2 regions of the Teredinibacter haidensis genome follow, and region 2 is predicted to be linked to the other one. Evidence: predicted binding sites of a transcription regulator. Region 2 holds the regulator's gene; the other holds the start of a gene.

Region 1 (7,899 bases), 810 kb from region 2:
ACGCTACTTTGAACAGTTGCGTTTTAACTTAGGGGCAACGGCACAAGATTCGGAAGTTTTTATAGGGCCTTTAGGCGAGCTGTATAGTGATGCAAATGTTGTAAACCCCGATTACGGATTTGAAATTAGTGTGCAGGATGCAAGCAGTAGCTATCTAGCGGCAAATAAAGTGAATGCTGCCTATAGTAAACTGGACATTACTTGGAATGATGCTTGGCGTTTTGCTGGCGGTATTCGTTGGGAGGACTATCAGCAAGTAAACCTAGGGTGGAACCCTAATGAGTTTGACGCTAGTCCCATATCCGGTTTGTCGCAAGCGTTCGACAGCCTAGCTGGTTGGGTGGAGGGTGACCCCAACCCTGTGGCGGAATTTTTTGACGAAGCAACCTACGTTGAATCGGACTATTTTGGCTCTGCAGCATTTACATTTATGGCTCAGAACTTCTGGGCTGAAGACTTTCAGCTTCGTTTGAGTTACGCGGAAACGACAGTACGCCCGGATCTTCGTGATATTGCGAACTCTAGTTTCTTGGATCCAATTACGGATGTGTCTGTAAATGGTAATCCAAATGTGCGTCCTTCCATGTTGGATAATCTCGACCTGCGAGCGGAGTGGTATTTCAGCTCTGGCGATAACTTAACCGTAAGTCTTTTCTATAAAGATATTACTGATCCTATTGAACTGTTTGAGTCCGCCGCAACAGATGAGAATGTTGCAGCAGAAGTATTAAACGGTGAAAGTGCTGAAGTTTCTGGTCTAGAGTTTGAATACTATTTCTTGCTGTCTCATATTACGGATGTGCTAAGCCCATTTTTTACGCAGGGTAATGTGACCTTGCTGGAACATGAACTTATTGTTGGCGACGAGGCTGATTCTCCTACTAACGATGTTCGTGGCTTGCAAGGCGCTTCCGATTATTCGGCTAACTTCCTCATTGGTTTCGATGCCGATGATGGCATGCACTCAGCGACGTTAGCGTACAACGTGTTTGGTGAGCGACTATTCTTTGCGGGTCGTAATGGTTCGCCCGATACTTTTGAACAGCCGTTCAATTCGCTAAATTTCACCTATTCGTTCTATCCGACTGATTATTTTACTCTGAAATTTGAAGCGGAAAATTTGCTTGATGAAAGTTTGGTTATACAGCGAACATTTACTGAAACTGACGGCAGTGAAAGGGGTGTGGATGTTATTGAGACTAAGCCGGGATTGGGTTTGTCGTTAAAAGCCAAGCTGAAGTTCTAGTGTGAAAAACATTAAAAGAAGCACTTCAAGTGCGGCGATCATTTGATCGCCGTTTCATTTTGTGCTTTTTGATTGTGGATTTTTATATGAAAAGTGTTGGGAGTTGAGGGCCAGTGTCATTGGGTACAATGTTGTCTTCTCTGGCCGTTGCGGAGTATCTATCGTTAATTTTATTATCGATAAGTTCACCTAATTATTGTGAGTTCTGAATGATTTATCTGTTTTAAATTATTTCAGCTTGTCATATGTTTTTCAAAATCACACAATACAATAACGGCTATAAAAAAACGGAGTTTCAATAATCAAAAACAAACAATAACGATAGTGATACAGTTCGCAGGTATCCCTTATCTGGCATGGATGGTAGAACGAAGGGAATGGAAGAGTCTCTTCAATGTTTAGGACGAACGGAAAGGATTCATTGTTGGTTGTTACATTAGAATCGAAGATCGATTCTTCAGGCATACTTTTCCCGGCCCCTAAAAAGGCCGGGTTTTTTATGTCCAGTGATGGGCGGCAGGCATGTGGATGCTTAAGAGCGGTGTCTACCAGAATAAGTAGATCGCACGTTGAGCTTAAATAGGTGTGCGGCGAAGGGGCAAAGCCGGTTTGGCAGGGGAGCGGCGGTCTAGCCGCCCTCTTGAGCGTACGCAGTGGGACGCTACTGGAACCGTGAAACGAAGGCCGTAAGCAGGATAGGTTTCTGTCAGTGAAGCGCGTCAGAATCCAGCAGCTCACTCAGCCGCGAGCGGTTAAGCCGCATTTAAATCAGCCGCTTCGGGTTTCTGCGCAGGTTCTCTCCACTCTACTTTGTCTACAAAATGGAGTAAGCGCATTTTGCCGGAGTAGTCTTCGGTGAGCGCTGTACAGCTTTCAATCCAGTCGCCGGTGTTGGCGTAGGTAAAACCGTTGCTGGTGTCTAAATCGGAGCTGTGAATATGCCCGCAGATAACGCCGTCGTAGCCTTTCTTGCGGGCTTCGTCTATACACTGTTTTTTATAGCGTTGAATCGCGGCGCGTGCGCCGTGTACATTTTCTTTAATCTGGCCGGCGAGGGAAAAATATTGCATGCCGCATAGTCGACGAAAGCGGTTGCCCCAGCGATTCAAGAAAAGCAGAAAGGTGTAGGCAATATCGCCCGTTACTTTTGTCAGCCAATCGTATTTCATATAGGCGTCCATAGCATCGCCGTGAAGTATCCAGAATTTTTTACCTGCCACGGTTTCGTATTCGTGTTCGTGAAGTATTTCGATAGGGCCAAATTTTTGCCCATCGAAGCGACGCATGGGGTCGTCGTGATTTCCGGGTATATAAATAACGCGTGTGCCTTTGTCGGCCAGTTCATACAGCTTCAATAAAATATGGTAGTGCTCTTGCGGCCAAAAGAGGCGCTTTTTTAATGACCATAAGTCAACAATATCGCCAACCAAATACAGCGTGTCACAATTGAGCGAGCACAAAAATTTGTAGAGGTAATCGGCTTTACAATCTTTAAATCCCAAATGGACATCTGAAATCCAAACAGTTCGAGCATTGATATGGTTGGCAACGGTCATAGCGATCTCCCGAGTTATTTGCGCCAGTTTCGTAAAGGTCGGTGACGTTTTGTTAACAGCCATATGAAGCTTTGGTTAAAACAAGACCTTTTGTTGACGGTTGGATTTCAATTTAATGAAAAGCGCATTAGTTGCGCCGGGGCATTTTTTCTATTTATTGTGCTCAAGGGGCCCGACACGATTTAATAGTCAGAACCTATTACGGTCATTCTCCTGATTAACTATCGGCGGATGCAAATGAGAAGTATTATTGTTAGCATGTTTGGACACAGCAGGAGATCGAGCAAATGATTAAGTCACTTACTTTTACGGCCATGCACTTCGTTATCGCGTTTTCGGTTGCATGGGCGCTCACGGGCGATTGGGCTGTGGGCGGCATTATCGCGCTGGTGGAGCCCGCAGTTAATAGTGTGGGTTACTTTTTTCACGAGAAGGTTTGGGAGAAAATTAAGCGCGGGGAAGATTGGCGGGGTGTACCGCTTTCAGTGTGATGGTGGTATGTGGGTTCGTCTTGCTAAGTACCAATTGACACAAGAGCGTCGGGTGGTATTTAGCAAGACGAAACCCTGTAAAGCTTATTTCAACTCAACCACAACAACGGATTTTGCGGGTAAATCAAGTATCAAGCTACCGTCTTTAGCCTTGGCTTTGTATTCTTTAGGTTGCACAGATTCGGGTGAATCGAAGGTGTTATGGGCATCCATGGCGGCAGAGGTTAATAACTGACCTTTGGCTGTTCTCAGCTTGCCTGCGGTGGCAATGGAAACCGATTTTGCTTCTGAGGGGTGAGTGTTTACTAACGCCAGCCACAGCTTGCCATCTTTGCTCTTGGCTGCAGATGCGCTGATGCCTGGAATGCTTTCTTCCCCAAAGCGGTAGCCCTTGTCACCGGAAATGGAAACTGGGTAGGCGGTGGCATCCTGAAACGGAATATACATTTTGAATACGTGGTAGGTGGGTGTGAGCAGCATCTTTTCCTTATCCGTAAGAATCATTGCCTGCAGCACATTTACCATTTGGGCTATGTTGGTCATCTGTACCCGTTCAGCATACTGATGGAAGATGTTCAGGTTCATGCCTGTTAGCACCGCATCTCGAATCGTGTTTTGCTGATAGAGGAAACCTGGGTTGTCGCCGGGCTCTACATCGTACCAAGTGCCCCACTCATCGACGTAGAAGCCCACTTTTTTCTCCGGATCCAGCTTGTCCATAATAGCGATATTGGCTTTGATAAATTCTTCGATACGCAGGGTGTTTTTCAGGGTGGAGAACCACTCGTTCTCACCAAAGGCTAGCGCGCGGCCGTGCTTGTCCCAGTCGCCGGTCGGCAGGGTGTAATAATGGTGGCTAATGGCGTTCATGCGCAGGCTCCAGGTATTTGGCACCTGCTCCAGTAATGTTTGGGTCCATTCGGTCTGTTCTGTGTGGCCGCCACTGGCGATCATTATCGGGCGATTATTTTCGGGTGTTTTGGCAAAGGTAGCATAGTGTTTGTATAGGTTGGCGTAGTAGTCGGGCGTCATGGTGCCGCCACAGCCCCAGGCTTCGTTGCCAATGGCGAAGTAGTCAACCTTCCAGGGTTTGTCGCGGCCGTTGGCTCGACGTAGGTTGGCGAGGGTGGATTCGCCTTCAGCGGTCATATATTCGAGCCAGGCGGCCATCTCACGTGGGGTGCCGGTGCCGAGGTTGCCGTTGATATACACTTCTGCATCCAACATTTCTGCCAGTTCAAAAAACTCGTGTGTGCCGAAGGCGTTGTCGTCTGAAACACCGCCCCAAGTGGTGTTGATGGTGACCGGTCGTTGGTCCCGTGGGCCAACACCGTCACGCCAGTGGTATTCGTCGGCAAAGCAGCCGCCCGGCCACCTCAGCAGGGGAACCTCAAGGGCTTTTAAGGCTTTAACCACATCTTTGCGGTAGCCATTTTTATTGGGGATTTTTGAATCTTCTCCGACCCAAACGCCCTCATAAATGCCACGGCCCAAATGCTCCATAAACTGGCCATAGATATTGCGATGAATGGTGGCGCCGGGCTGGTCACTGTGAACCTCGACGGTAATGGTTGTCTCTGCGATGGCAGCGCTTGTAAACAGTACAAAGCCAACATATACAAGGAGGGAAAAAAGAGAGGGTCTTACGTTCATTAGGGCAACCTGTAGTTATTAAAATAACATGAATTATAACGTATGAAAGCCGTGAATGCGGGAGGGGGCGAAAGCTTTCGTCTGTGCCTATACTAACAATCCCAAGGTTCAACAATAAATTGGCGTATGTGTTGCGACGCTGGACACACAAACGGTTTGCGGGAGAGCTCCAACACAGCTTCCGGCCCCTACTAACTCAGAATGAATGATTATTTGAGGTTCTTTGATGCGCTATCAGCTTGGCTACCTGTTAAATGGAATCGTACGCTCTCTGGGAATCAAAACGATTGATGGTCAGTTTACGGTGTCTTTTATGCTAATTGTTCTTTTGGCATCTGTTTCTTCACTATCGCTCTACATTAGCATGTCGGTGAGCGCGAATACGGTCGATATCGCTGGCAGGCAGCGAATGCTAAGCCAGCGCCTGGCAAAAGAAGCCTTTTTGGTTGTGAACGGCGCCGAGCAGATGGAAGCTGTTCGCAGCACGATTGGTTTATTTGAAAACTCCCATAGGGATTTGTTGGCAGGTAACCGCAATGCTGATATTCAACCGCCTGCGACGAAGGCGATTGAGTCTCAGTTAAAAAAAGTTGAAGGTGTTTGGAATGGTTACCAGCAGTCCGTGACCCGTTACATCAATTCGCAGCAGCGACCGGATTTGGAACAGATTAAAAACCAAAGTTCGGCTGTTTTAAAAGAAATGAATATTGCCGTTGGGCTCATGACGGCTGAATCTACCAAGAATATGAAAAATCAGCAGTTTGTGGCGATGGTGGCAGCTATGTTGATTATTTTGATTGCACTGCTGGCAAAATTTCTCGGTCTTTATTGGTTAATGAATCAAGTGCGGCTGCTTCGAGAGCGCCTGCTAGGTGTTGCCGGCGGCGATTTTTCCAGCAAAATTGAGGAAGAGTCTAGCCAGAATGAAGTGGGCGATATGTTTCAAGCCTATAATTGTATGATCGATCAAGTGGGTAAAGTCGTAAGTGGTGTGCAGGCGCTTTCGCATAATATTTCGGGCCAAACCTCCTCTCTTAGTGCGGCGGCGCGAGATTCAGAGAACCATGTTGCTAATCAACATCGTGAGCTGGAGCAGGTGGCTACGGCGATGAACGAAATGTCTGCCACTGTAAATGAGGTGGCAAATCACGCGGCAGAGGCTGCTTCCAGTGCGGATCAGGCGAATCAGGATGCGGCTAGCGGCTACAAGATCATGAAGAAATCTTCCAACAGTATTGTTTTAATGTCTGATAATCTTGAAAGCGCCGTGAGTGTTATGCAGCAGTTGGATCTCGACAGCCAGGAAATTGGCAAGGTGTTAACGGTGATTACCGGCATCGCAGAACAAACTAACTTGCTCGCGCTCAACGCTGCGATTGAAGCCGCGCGTGCAGGTGAACAGGGCCGGGGCTTTGCCGTTGTCGCTGATGAGGTGAGAACCCTTGCGCAAAAAACGCAAAGCTCTACCGAGGAAATTCAGAAGATCATTGAACGCTTACAGAATCAAACCACAAAAGCTGTAAGTGTTGTCGAGTCCAGTACCAGTGCGGTGCAGAAAGGCGCTAGAGAAATGGATGGCGCAAATACAGAATTGCAGAAAATTGTTGAGGCCGTTGGTAATATTCAGCAGATGACAACGTTAATTGCTACGGCTGCGCAAGAGCAATCACACGTAGCTCATGAAATCGATAACAAGGTGACCTCTATTTCTGATGCCACCAGCGAAACCTCGCGAGTAGCTTCCATTGTAAAGGGCTTTTCACAAACTATTAATGACGAAGTGAATCAATTAAACAACGTTGTTCGAGAGTTGCGTGTTTAGTTCTTCTGCATGCAACATGTGTTACCGCGTTTTTTTCTGTGCAAAGGAACTCCATGCTAATTGACAGTCACTGCCATTTTGATTTCGACGCTTTTACACCTCAGCGTGATGCTCTATGGGAGAAATGCTTATTGCTGGGTGTAAAAAATATCGTTATTCCAGGGGTTGAGCCGCGACAGTGGCCGGCGCTGATTCCTTTGTGTGAGCGCTATTCGGGTGTTTATTTTTCTGTGGGTGTTCACCCCTGGTGGTTCGCTTCCGTTTTTACCGATTCAGCCAATGAATCGTCTGCTCTGGATGCGTATAGAGAGAAAATAGTACCTTACCTTCAGCACAAAAAATGCGTTGCCATGGGTGAGTGTGGTATTGACCTTTCGAGAAATTTTCCGCTGGAGAAACAAATACATATTTTAGAGTGGCACTGTGCACTTGCTGAAGATATGGGGTTACCCATTATTTTGCATTGCATAAAAGCTCACAACGAAACCCTGCAGTGCCTGAATAAGTTTAAGCGCTTAACCGGCGTGCTCCATGGTTTTAGCGGTAGCCCGGAATTAGCTGAGAGCTACTGGAAGCGGGGTTTCTATTTGGGGGTGGGTGGAACGATTACTTATCCCAGAGCCAGTAAAACGCGAAATGCGATTGCGGGCATGCCGCTGGAAAGCTTATTGCTGGAAACCGATGCGCCGGATATGCCCTTGAATGGCCGTCAGGGCGAAGCGAATAGCCCAGAGTATTTGCCGGAGATTGCTCAACATCTGGCAGAGTTGCGAAATGACAGTGTGGAGACCATTAAAAAAGTAACCACCGCCAATGCTTTCCGCTTATTCCACCGAATCGGCTAAGAAGCCCCTATTCACGCCAGTGCTCTGGCTTATCGAAAGCCCTGCAACAGGCTAGCCTAGCGCTATGGTGTTGCTGAATATCGTTTCCCAAGGTATGAACCATCCAGGCATCGCGCACTTCCTCTGCGATGGGGTAGGGCGGGTCCACGCTTATTTGGTACGCGGGAAAGAAGCCGGCTTTGGGGTAGTACGTAATATGGCCAAGCACAAAAACCCACTCTACCCTTTGCTGCCTGAGAATATCCAGCCCCTTGCGAACTAATTGAAGGCCGATACCTTGTTTCTG
Region 2 (7,899 bases):
GCGGCGGCCTTCACGATATTGGCTGGCAGCATACGGTGAAATACCGCAGCAATATCACCGGTGCCACGACCTTCAATTTTTTCCAGCGTGGAACTAAGTTCTTCGCTATTGCCTAAATTCAAAAGATCTTTGGCGGGCTCACCGTTGATAATTCCCGGCGTTAGCAGGTTGACAACTAGTAAGCCGGTCAGGATGGCCATCAGGCTGGAGGCCATATAAAAACCCAGTGTTTTGCCCCCCAGGCGACCTAAATCACTCCCTTGCCCCAGCGTTGCGACGCCGCTGATAATGGATGACAGAATCAGTGGAACAATAATCATCTTTAAGCCGTTTAAAAACAGTTTGCCCACAAACTGCATGCCGTTCTGGACATGGGCGCCTGCGGCAATCTCATTTTGGTTTAAAGAATTAACAATCAAGCCGCATATTATCGCGGCGACAATAGCGATTAGAATTTGCCAGTGCAGGGGTAGTTTAAGCATGGTGTCTCCGCGTGTTGTTTTAGTTATTCGCCAGTGAAAAGCTGCGAACGCAGTTTGCTGCCCGCTTTAAACTGTACCTGTTTTTTTGCCGGGATGTGTATGGGTTGGCCTGTTTTTGGATTTTTCCCGTTGCGCGCCGCACGTTCTTTTACCAGGAAGGAGCCAAACCCTATTAGCTGAATACCCTCCCCTCGCGCTAAAGTATTGGTGATCTGCTCGAGCATCGAAGCGACGACATCGTCTGCCTGAAGCGGGCTAAGTCCGGTAGATTCGACTACCGCCGCAACCAGTTCGGATTTGCGCATGGTGGTTTCTCCTGTAAACACGGGTAGAATATCGGCTTTCTGAAAAACACTCTGGAGCCTGGGGACGGGATTCCCTTGTAATGATGACCGACACTGTGCCGCAAGCTGTTAATAAATTCAAAAGTTATACGCGTCTGATGCGCCTCAACCGGCCCATTGGCATTTATCTTGTGTTGTGGCCAACGCTTTGGGCGCTGTGGCTGGCGGCAGAGGGTGTTCCGCGAGTAGAGGTATTACTGATATTTATAGTGGGTGTTGTGTTGATGCGCTCGGCGGGCTGCGTCATTAACGACTATGCTGATCGCCGTGTTGACGGCCACGTGGAGCGTACTAGAAAGCGGCCGCTGGTACTCGGAGAGGTTACGCCAGCCGAGGCTGCGGGCCTCTTTGTTGGCCTAAGTTTCTGCGCTTTTGTACTGGTGTTGTTTACCAACCGGCTTACGATCTACCTTTCCTTTGCCGGGCTTATATTGGCGTTTTGCTACCCATACATGAAGCGCTACACCCACCTACCACAAGTAGTGCTGGGAGCAGCGTTTGCCTGGGCGGTGCCCATGGCCTTTGCGGCGCAGACTGGGGAGCTAAGCACTGATATTTGGGTGCTCTACACGGCGGTGGTACTTTGGACCGTGGCCTACGATACCTTTTATGCCATGGTTGATCGGGAAGATGATTTAAAAATTGGCGTAAAGTCCACGGCCATTCTCTTTGGCGATCAGGATCGTGTCATTACCGCCTGCCTACAGTTTATGGTGGTGATCTCCCTGGGGATGACCGGGCAGAAGTTCCAATTGGGCTGGATCTACGATCTTTCAGTACTGGTGGCCGGTGGTTTTATGGTGTATCAGCAGTATTTGATTCGCAAGCGCGAGCGGGAAGCCTGTTTTCAGGCCTTTCTCAACAACAATTGGGTTGGAATAGTCGTTTTTATCGGTATTGTTCTGGACTATGCGCTGCTCTAGCTCAGGCTGTTTTTGGCGTTTTTTGTCCAGTTATTCGAGATCGAGTAAATTAATCACACTCATTTGCCATGATTACAGTGGATGTCATAAAAGCGTAATAAAACCTTTATTTAATTCGCACTGGCGATTCTCCTTAGTTTCGCCACCTATCCGGGGCTAAACAGGTTATCTGCCAGGGCTCGGCAAGCTTGTATTGATTGAGATGCTTTTTAAGCAAGGTGAAACCTTCATGGTTGAGAAGAAAATACTGGTTGTTGACGACGAGCGTGCTATTCGCGATATGTTGCGTGTGGCACTGGAAATGGCCGAGTACTCGGTGCAGGAAGCTGGCGATGCCCAGGAAGCGCACCGAATCATTGTAGATACCCGCCCCGATTTGATTCTGCTGGATTGGATGATGCCCGGCATTAGTGGTATCGAGCTGGCTCGCCGTTTGAAAAGCGAAGAGACCACCCGCGAAATCCCCATCATTATGCTTACCGCCAAAGGTGAAGAGGATAATAAGATTCAAGGCCTGGAGCTTGGCGCGGATGACTACATCACCAAGCCGTTTTCTCCACGTGAACTGGTTGCGCGTTTGCGTGCGGTCATGCGCCGCAGCGATTCTCTTTCGAGTGGTGATCCTATCAGTGTCGAAGGCCTTTGCCTCGACCCCACTAGCCACCGCGTCACCATTAGCAACAGCCCCGTGCAACTGGGGCCAACCGAATATCGCCTACTGGAGTTTTTTCTTACGCACCAGGAAAGGGTATACTCGCGCAATCAATTGCTAGACTACGTATGGGGCGGCAATGTGTACGTGGAAGAACGTACCGTGGATGTCCATATCCGCCGCTTGCGGAAAGCGTTGAAGACCGAAGATCACGACCGCCTAGTACAAACTGTTCGCGGCGCAGGCTATCGTTTTTCCAACAAATTCCTGGCTACCACAGAATAACGGGAAACCTGACTTTTCATGTTTCGTAAAGGTATAGCCACCGAACTTCGGTGGCTTTTGGTGTATTTGTGCGTTGCGTTTGCCGTGGGTATCCTTATGGACGCCGTGTGGCCCTGTTTGCTGCTGGGAACGCTGTGCTATCTGGGTTGGATGATGTGCCAGATACGCCGGCTGGAAACCTGGGTAAGCGATACCCGTTTGCAAGGCCAGCGGGAGAACACCCTCCCTGGAATATGGGGCGAAGTTGCCGAAGATATCGAGCTAATTCTCAAGCGCAACGAAAAGGAAAAACAGCGCTTGAAGGAGGTTGTTTTCCGTATTCAGGAGATGACGGCAGCGCTCACCGACAGTGTGATTATTGTCGACAAACGCGACAATATTGAATGGTGGAACAAAGCGGCCGAGCGCCAGTTGGATTTCGAACCCCAGGATATTGGCCGTAAACTTACCAACTATGTGCGTCACCCCCGTTTTATAGCCTACTACGAAAGCAATGTTTATGACGAACCGCTGGAGCTGACTTCCAGCCGTCATGAAGGCCAATTTCTGCAATTTCATATTCACCGCTTTGGCGATGGCGATCGTTTGATCATTGTCCGTGATGTCACCCGTGTCACTAACTTGGAGTGCATGCGTAAAGATTTTGTCGCCAACGTATCTCACGAGTTGCGAACGCCATTAACGGTGCTCAGTGGCTATCTGGAAACGCTCTCCGATTCGCGTGAGATGCCATCCAGCTGGTTGCGTGCTTTCGACCAAATGCAGGATCAAACCAAGCGAATGACGCTCCTTATTACCGACCTCCTTATGCTTTCGCGTCTGGAAACAGATGATCGTGAGCAGGGTCAGGAACCCGTCAAGATTCTGCCGCTACTAGAACAAATTGTCGCTGATGCCAAAGTCATCAGCGGCGAGCGAGCACATATATTTCGCATCGATTGTGCTCCCAATGTTCAGTTAATGGGTATTGAAGGAGAGCTGCGCAGCGCCTTTGCCAACCTGGTATATAACGCTGTAAATTACACTCCGGGCGGACGTAAAATTTCTATACTAGTGGATCTCAATCCGCTTGAACTGGTGGTGAAAGTGAAAGACTGCGGCGATGGCATCGATGCACGGCATCTGCCGCGCTTAACCGAGCGCTTTTATCGTGTTGATAGCGGTCGCTCGCGGGAAGCGGGCGGTACTGGGCTGGGCTTGTCCATTGTTAAGCATATTCTACTGCGTCATGATGCCGATCTGCGAATTAAAAGCAAGCTGAAGAAGGGCAGTACCTTTGCCTGTCATTTCCCGTTAAAACGCTTTATCGATAGCGTTGTAGAGGCCTGATACTGGCTGCAGGAGGAAGGTTATGCAGGCCAGATTTCTAACATCTATTTCTGAATTAAGCGAAGAACAGTGGTCGGCCCTATGGTCTACCGACTACCCCTTTATTTCCCACGCCTTCCTCTCGGTATTGGAAGACTCTGGCTGCACCACGGTAAAAACCGGTTGGCTGCCTTGCCATCTTATACTGGAAGAACATAACACCCTGCTTGCAGCGATGCCTCTGTATCAAAAAGAGCATTCCTATGGCGAATATGTTTTCGATTGGGGTTGGGCCGACGCGTACCATCGAGCGGGCTTGAATTATTATCCCAAATTACTGTGTGCGATTCCGTTCACTCCGGCGACGGGGCCGCGCGTGGGTTTTTCCGCGGGCTTAACGTCACAGGACAAAAATTCCTGTATGGAAATAATGGAAGCGGCGATACAAAAACGCTTAGGTGAGATCGGTGGTTCTGGCTTTCACTGTTTGTTTCCGTCATCAGAAAACCGTGCTCTATTCGACGCAGGTAATACTGTCGAGCGACAGGGTTGTCAGTTTCACTGGTTTAATGATGGCTATAAAAATTTCGATGAGTTTCTGGCGAGCTTCAGCTCCCGTAAACGGAAAAATATCAAGCGGGAACGGCAAAAGGTCGGCGAGCAGAATATTGTTCACCAAATGCGCTTGGCGAAAATGCTCCCTGAGCAGGACTGGCAGTTATTCTACCAGCTATATCAGAATACCTATTTAAAACGCAGTGGTCACAGTGGATATTTAAGTGAACAGTTTTTTCAGGAAATGGCTGCCCAATTGCCCGATCAGGTTTTGCTATGCAGCGCCCACGAAAGTTCACTTGAAAATCCCATGGTAGCGGCGGCGTTGTATTTTAAGGACAGCACCACGCTATACGGCCGTTACTGGGGGGCAAAAACAGAAATGGATGGAGTGCATTTCGAAACCTGCTACTACCAAGGTATTGAGTATGCAATTGACCAGGGCTTAAAGAGGTTTGATCCCGGTGCTCAGGGAGAGCACAAAATCCAACGGGGTTTTACCCCCATCAAAACCTGTTCCTTTCACTTTATAAAGCACCCCCAGTTTTTCGAAGCGGTTAAAGGTTTTGTTGCCGAGGAAAAACAGCACAATCAGCAATACTGCCAAGAGGCGAGAACCCTATTGCCATTTAAAGAGGGCGAAAAGACGATAGACGACAGTGTATTACTCAACAACTAAAAGTTATTGATGATACTAAGTGTGTTGGCTATTGGTGAACAATCGTTATTGAACGCCTATTTGGTTGGTAAGCCGAGAAGACATTTAGGAGGTTAGGCCTAAGCCCTGAAGCCGATATTGATTAGTATAAAACGTCAAAAGCGCTTAACGTAGTATTTCGACAGCGGCTGTAAAAAGTCGTCCCTTCCTCCCTGCATCGCCCAGTGATACTTGTATCGATTCCAGTTGTAAACGCCGGCTTCATTTTTCAGAATCTACGCGACGAAGATGGTCGAGGACAATAATTTTAAACGAGGAGAGAGCCCGTGCCTCTTTGGATAAGTTTTACCCTGCTGGCCGCGATCATGCAGGCGGTGCGCACCGCCGGACAAAAATCCCTGTCGGGGAGTGTTAGCGCAATGGCGACTACCTTCGTTCGCTACTGGTATGGATTGCCATTTGTTTTTTGCTATTTAAGTCTTCTGCTGGTGTTGAATCCGGACTGGGCGAAACAAATTTCCATTACGACCTTTACCGGTAATGCTCGTTTTTTGTTTTTTGCCACAAGTGCCAGTGTTGCGCAGATCGCAGCGACCTACGCATTGATTAAGGTTTTTACCCAGCGTAATTTTGCGGTGGGAACCAGTTTTGCCAAAACGGAAGCGATACAGGTGGCTCTGCTTGGGTCTCTACTCTTTGCTGACTATCTGAATTGGTTGGGTTGGTTGGCTGTTATTTCGGGCGTTGTCGGTACTGTTGTTATATCGGGCAAAGATGTATTTAAGCGTGGCTCGCGTAATACCAGCCTTTACGGCCTGGCTTCCGGCGCTTTGTTTGCTGTTACCAGCTTGTTTTTACGCGAGGCTAGTCTAAGTCTCGGCCTGCCACTGGTGTTGAGTGCGGTGCTTACTCTGGCATTTATGGTGTGCTTACAGAGCGTGGTCTGCGCGCTTTATCTGAATATATGGGAGAAACCACAATGGCAGCGAATGAAAAGCGTCAAAAAAAGTTGTTGGTTTGTTGGCGCCACCAGCGCACTGGGAAGTGTGGGTTGGTTTACCGCTATGAGCTTGCAAAATGCTGCGCTGGTTAAAATACTGGGGCAGGTTGAATTTTTTATCACGCTGGCTATTACGCACTTTTACTTCCGCGAAAAAATTGCCCGTTTCGAGTGGTGGGGGATGGTGCTGATTGTTGCGAGTGTGTTGTTGGTATTGCAGTATCGGTAGTGCTTTTATTTTAGGCGCTTTCACGGGATAGGTCAGGATTTCTCATCTTTCTGGGATGCAATATTTTCGTGTTCGACAGCCGTGCTCTCGTCAACAGATTGTATGTCCGTATTTTGTTGTTTCGGCTTCGTGATGGCTTTGCTGCCTTCGGCCGGACGGGTAGGAATGATTGACTCGATGGAGGGTGTGTCACTGGCTTCAGGTTTGTCGCAAGCGTTATAAAATTTGTTATCAATAACAATATGATTGAAGACATTGTTTGCCAGCCAATAGCCCGCAAACATGGAGGTAACGCCATAAACAATATAAAACACATAGTTCAAAATACTACCCTCCGTATTGCGAGTTTTGACAACAGGTTTCCCGGTCTTATTCATCGTTAAACGTTTATCGTTATGACTATTAGCAGACAGCGTAATTTTAGTCGGCGAAGAGAAAATAGGTGAAGTTAGTTTGGCAAAACGGCCAATGAAGCAGCGGTGAGTCTAACCTAATTAATGTCCATTGAGTAGCGTTAGCCGTGACCGGTGGAGGCGTTATATCAAATTTCTATATCGGCTAAAATATACAGCTGGAATAGATCGCATCAGAACTCTCTAGGCTGAGAAGATCTTCTCTTTCGATAGTCTCAAGGCCTTCAATCTGTTCGTCCATTCGTGTTAAACAGCGGTGAATCTAACGTGCCCAGCCATAAGCCCTCAGTGATTGCCGGTCGATAGCGGAGACGATAACGACGCCAGTCTTCTATCGCACCCACTTCAACACGCATGCCTTCGAAATCTACATGCCAGCGGGGTAAACTAAAATCCAGTTCTACGCTGTACTCTTCTCCGGGTTGTAGATGGATGGCTTCAAAATTTTCAGCGTTACTACGGCTGCAGCCACTATCGACATTTTCTTCATAGTGATCGTTGTCAACCAGTATCAGGCTAAAGGCGCAGTTTTCCGCGTTGTTGGCTATGTTGAGAGGCTGGTTAGATACATTGGCAAGCGTCATGTTAATGATCGGACTGATCGGGGCTTGGCCTTCAGAGCGGCGCGGGTTGGTGCTCCGGACAAACTCCAGCTGCATACCCAGCTGGCTCCAGCGATGGCCTTTGATTACCGGCGTACCATCGGAGCCAATAGCTACTTGCATTTCAAGCGGTATTTGCAGGGTGCCGCGATTGCCCATTCGCTTTTCCATTTCGAGGCCTTTACCCTGCTGAACATAGTACTGCTCTATTCCATATTTAATATTGGTGAATTGTTTGCTAACGCTTTGAAATTGCCGTCTATTATTTAGTCTGCCTTTTATATAGATAGCGTTGTGCGGTTTGGTCTCGGTAAAGTAATTCAGCCGGTACACATTGTTCTCTTCATGTTGAAGCACAGTGTAAAGTACGGTGTCCCTGTGAAGAGATGCGAGCTCTTTTTCGCCTTGATAATATTGGTTGGGTATACGGTTTAATTCGTAGCTTAGG

What was found. The regulator PhoB, encoded in region 2, activates phosphate uptake and scavenging genes when phosphate is short. The targets are predictions, from matches to a motif close to TGTCATAAANNTGTAACA.
Region 1: H5715_RS18595 (UDP-2,3-diacylglucosamine diphosphatase) is a predicted target of PhoB. The motif match lies at 2,906-2,923, and genes of this name have one in related genera.

The regions. Positions count from the first base shown of each region.
Region 1 covers NZ_CP060084.1:4,547,368-4,555,266, forward strand. Annotated here, with positions in the region: gene H5715_RS18590 (TonB-dependent receptor domain-containing protein) at 1-1,246, shown strand, start outside; gene H5715_RS18595 (UDP-2,3-diacylglucosamine diphosphatase) at 1,999-2,802, opposite strand; gene H5715_RS18600 (DUF2061 domain-containing protein) at 3,090-3,293, shown strand; gene H5715_RS18605 (alpha-N-arabinofuranosidase) at 3,378-4,946, opposite strand; gene H5715_RS18610 (methyl-accepting chemotaxis protein) at 5,173-6,768, shown strand; gene H5715_RS18615 (TatD family hydrolase) at 6,822-7,613, shown strand; gene H5715_RS18620 (GNAT family N-acetyltransferase) at 7,621-7,899, opposite strand, start outside.
Region 2 covers NZ_CP060084.1:3,737,347-3,745,245, reverse strand. Annotated here, with positions in the region: gene H5715_RS15105 (dicarboxylate/amino acid:cation symporter) at 1-482, opposite strand, end outside; gene H5715_RS15100 (HU family DNA-binding protein) at 506-808, opposite strand; gene ubiA (4-hydroxybenzoate octaprenyltransferase) at 871-1,749, shown strand; gene phoB (phosphate regulon transcriptional regulator PhoB) at 1,979-2,686, shown strand; gene phoR (phosphate regulon sensor histidine kinase PhoR) at 2,705-4,015, shown strand; gene H5715_RS15080 (GNAT family N-acetyltransferase) at 4,038-5,228, shown strand; gene H5715_RS15075 (DMT family transporter) at 5,534-6,436, shown strand; gene H5715_RS15070 (hypothetical protein) at 6,469-6,759, opposite strand; gene H5715_RS15065 (GDYXXLXY domain-containing protein) at 7,074-7,899, opposite strand, start outside.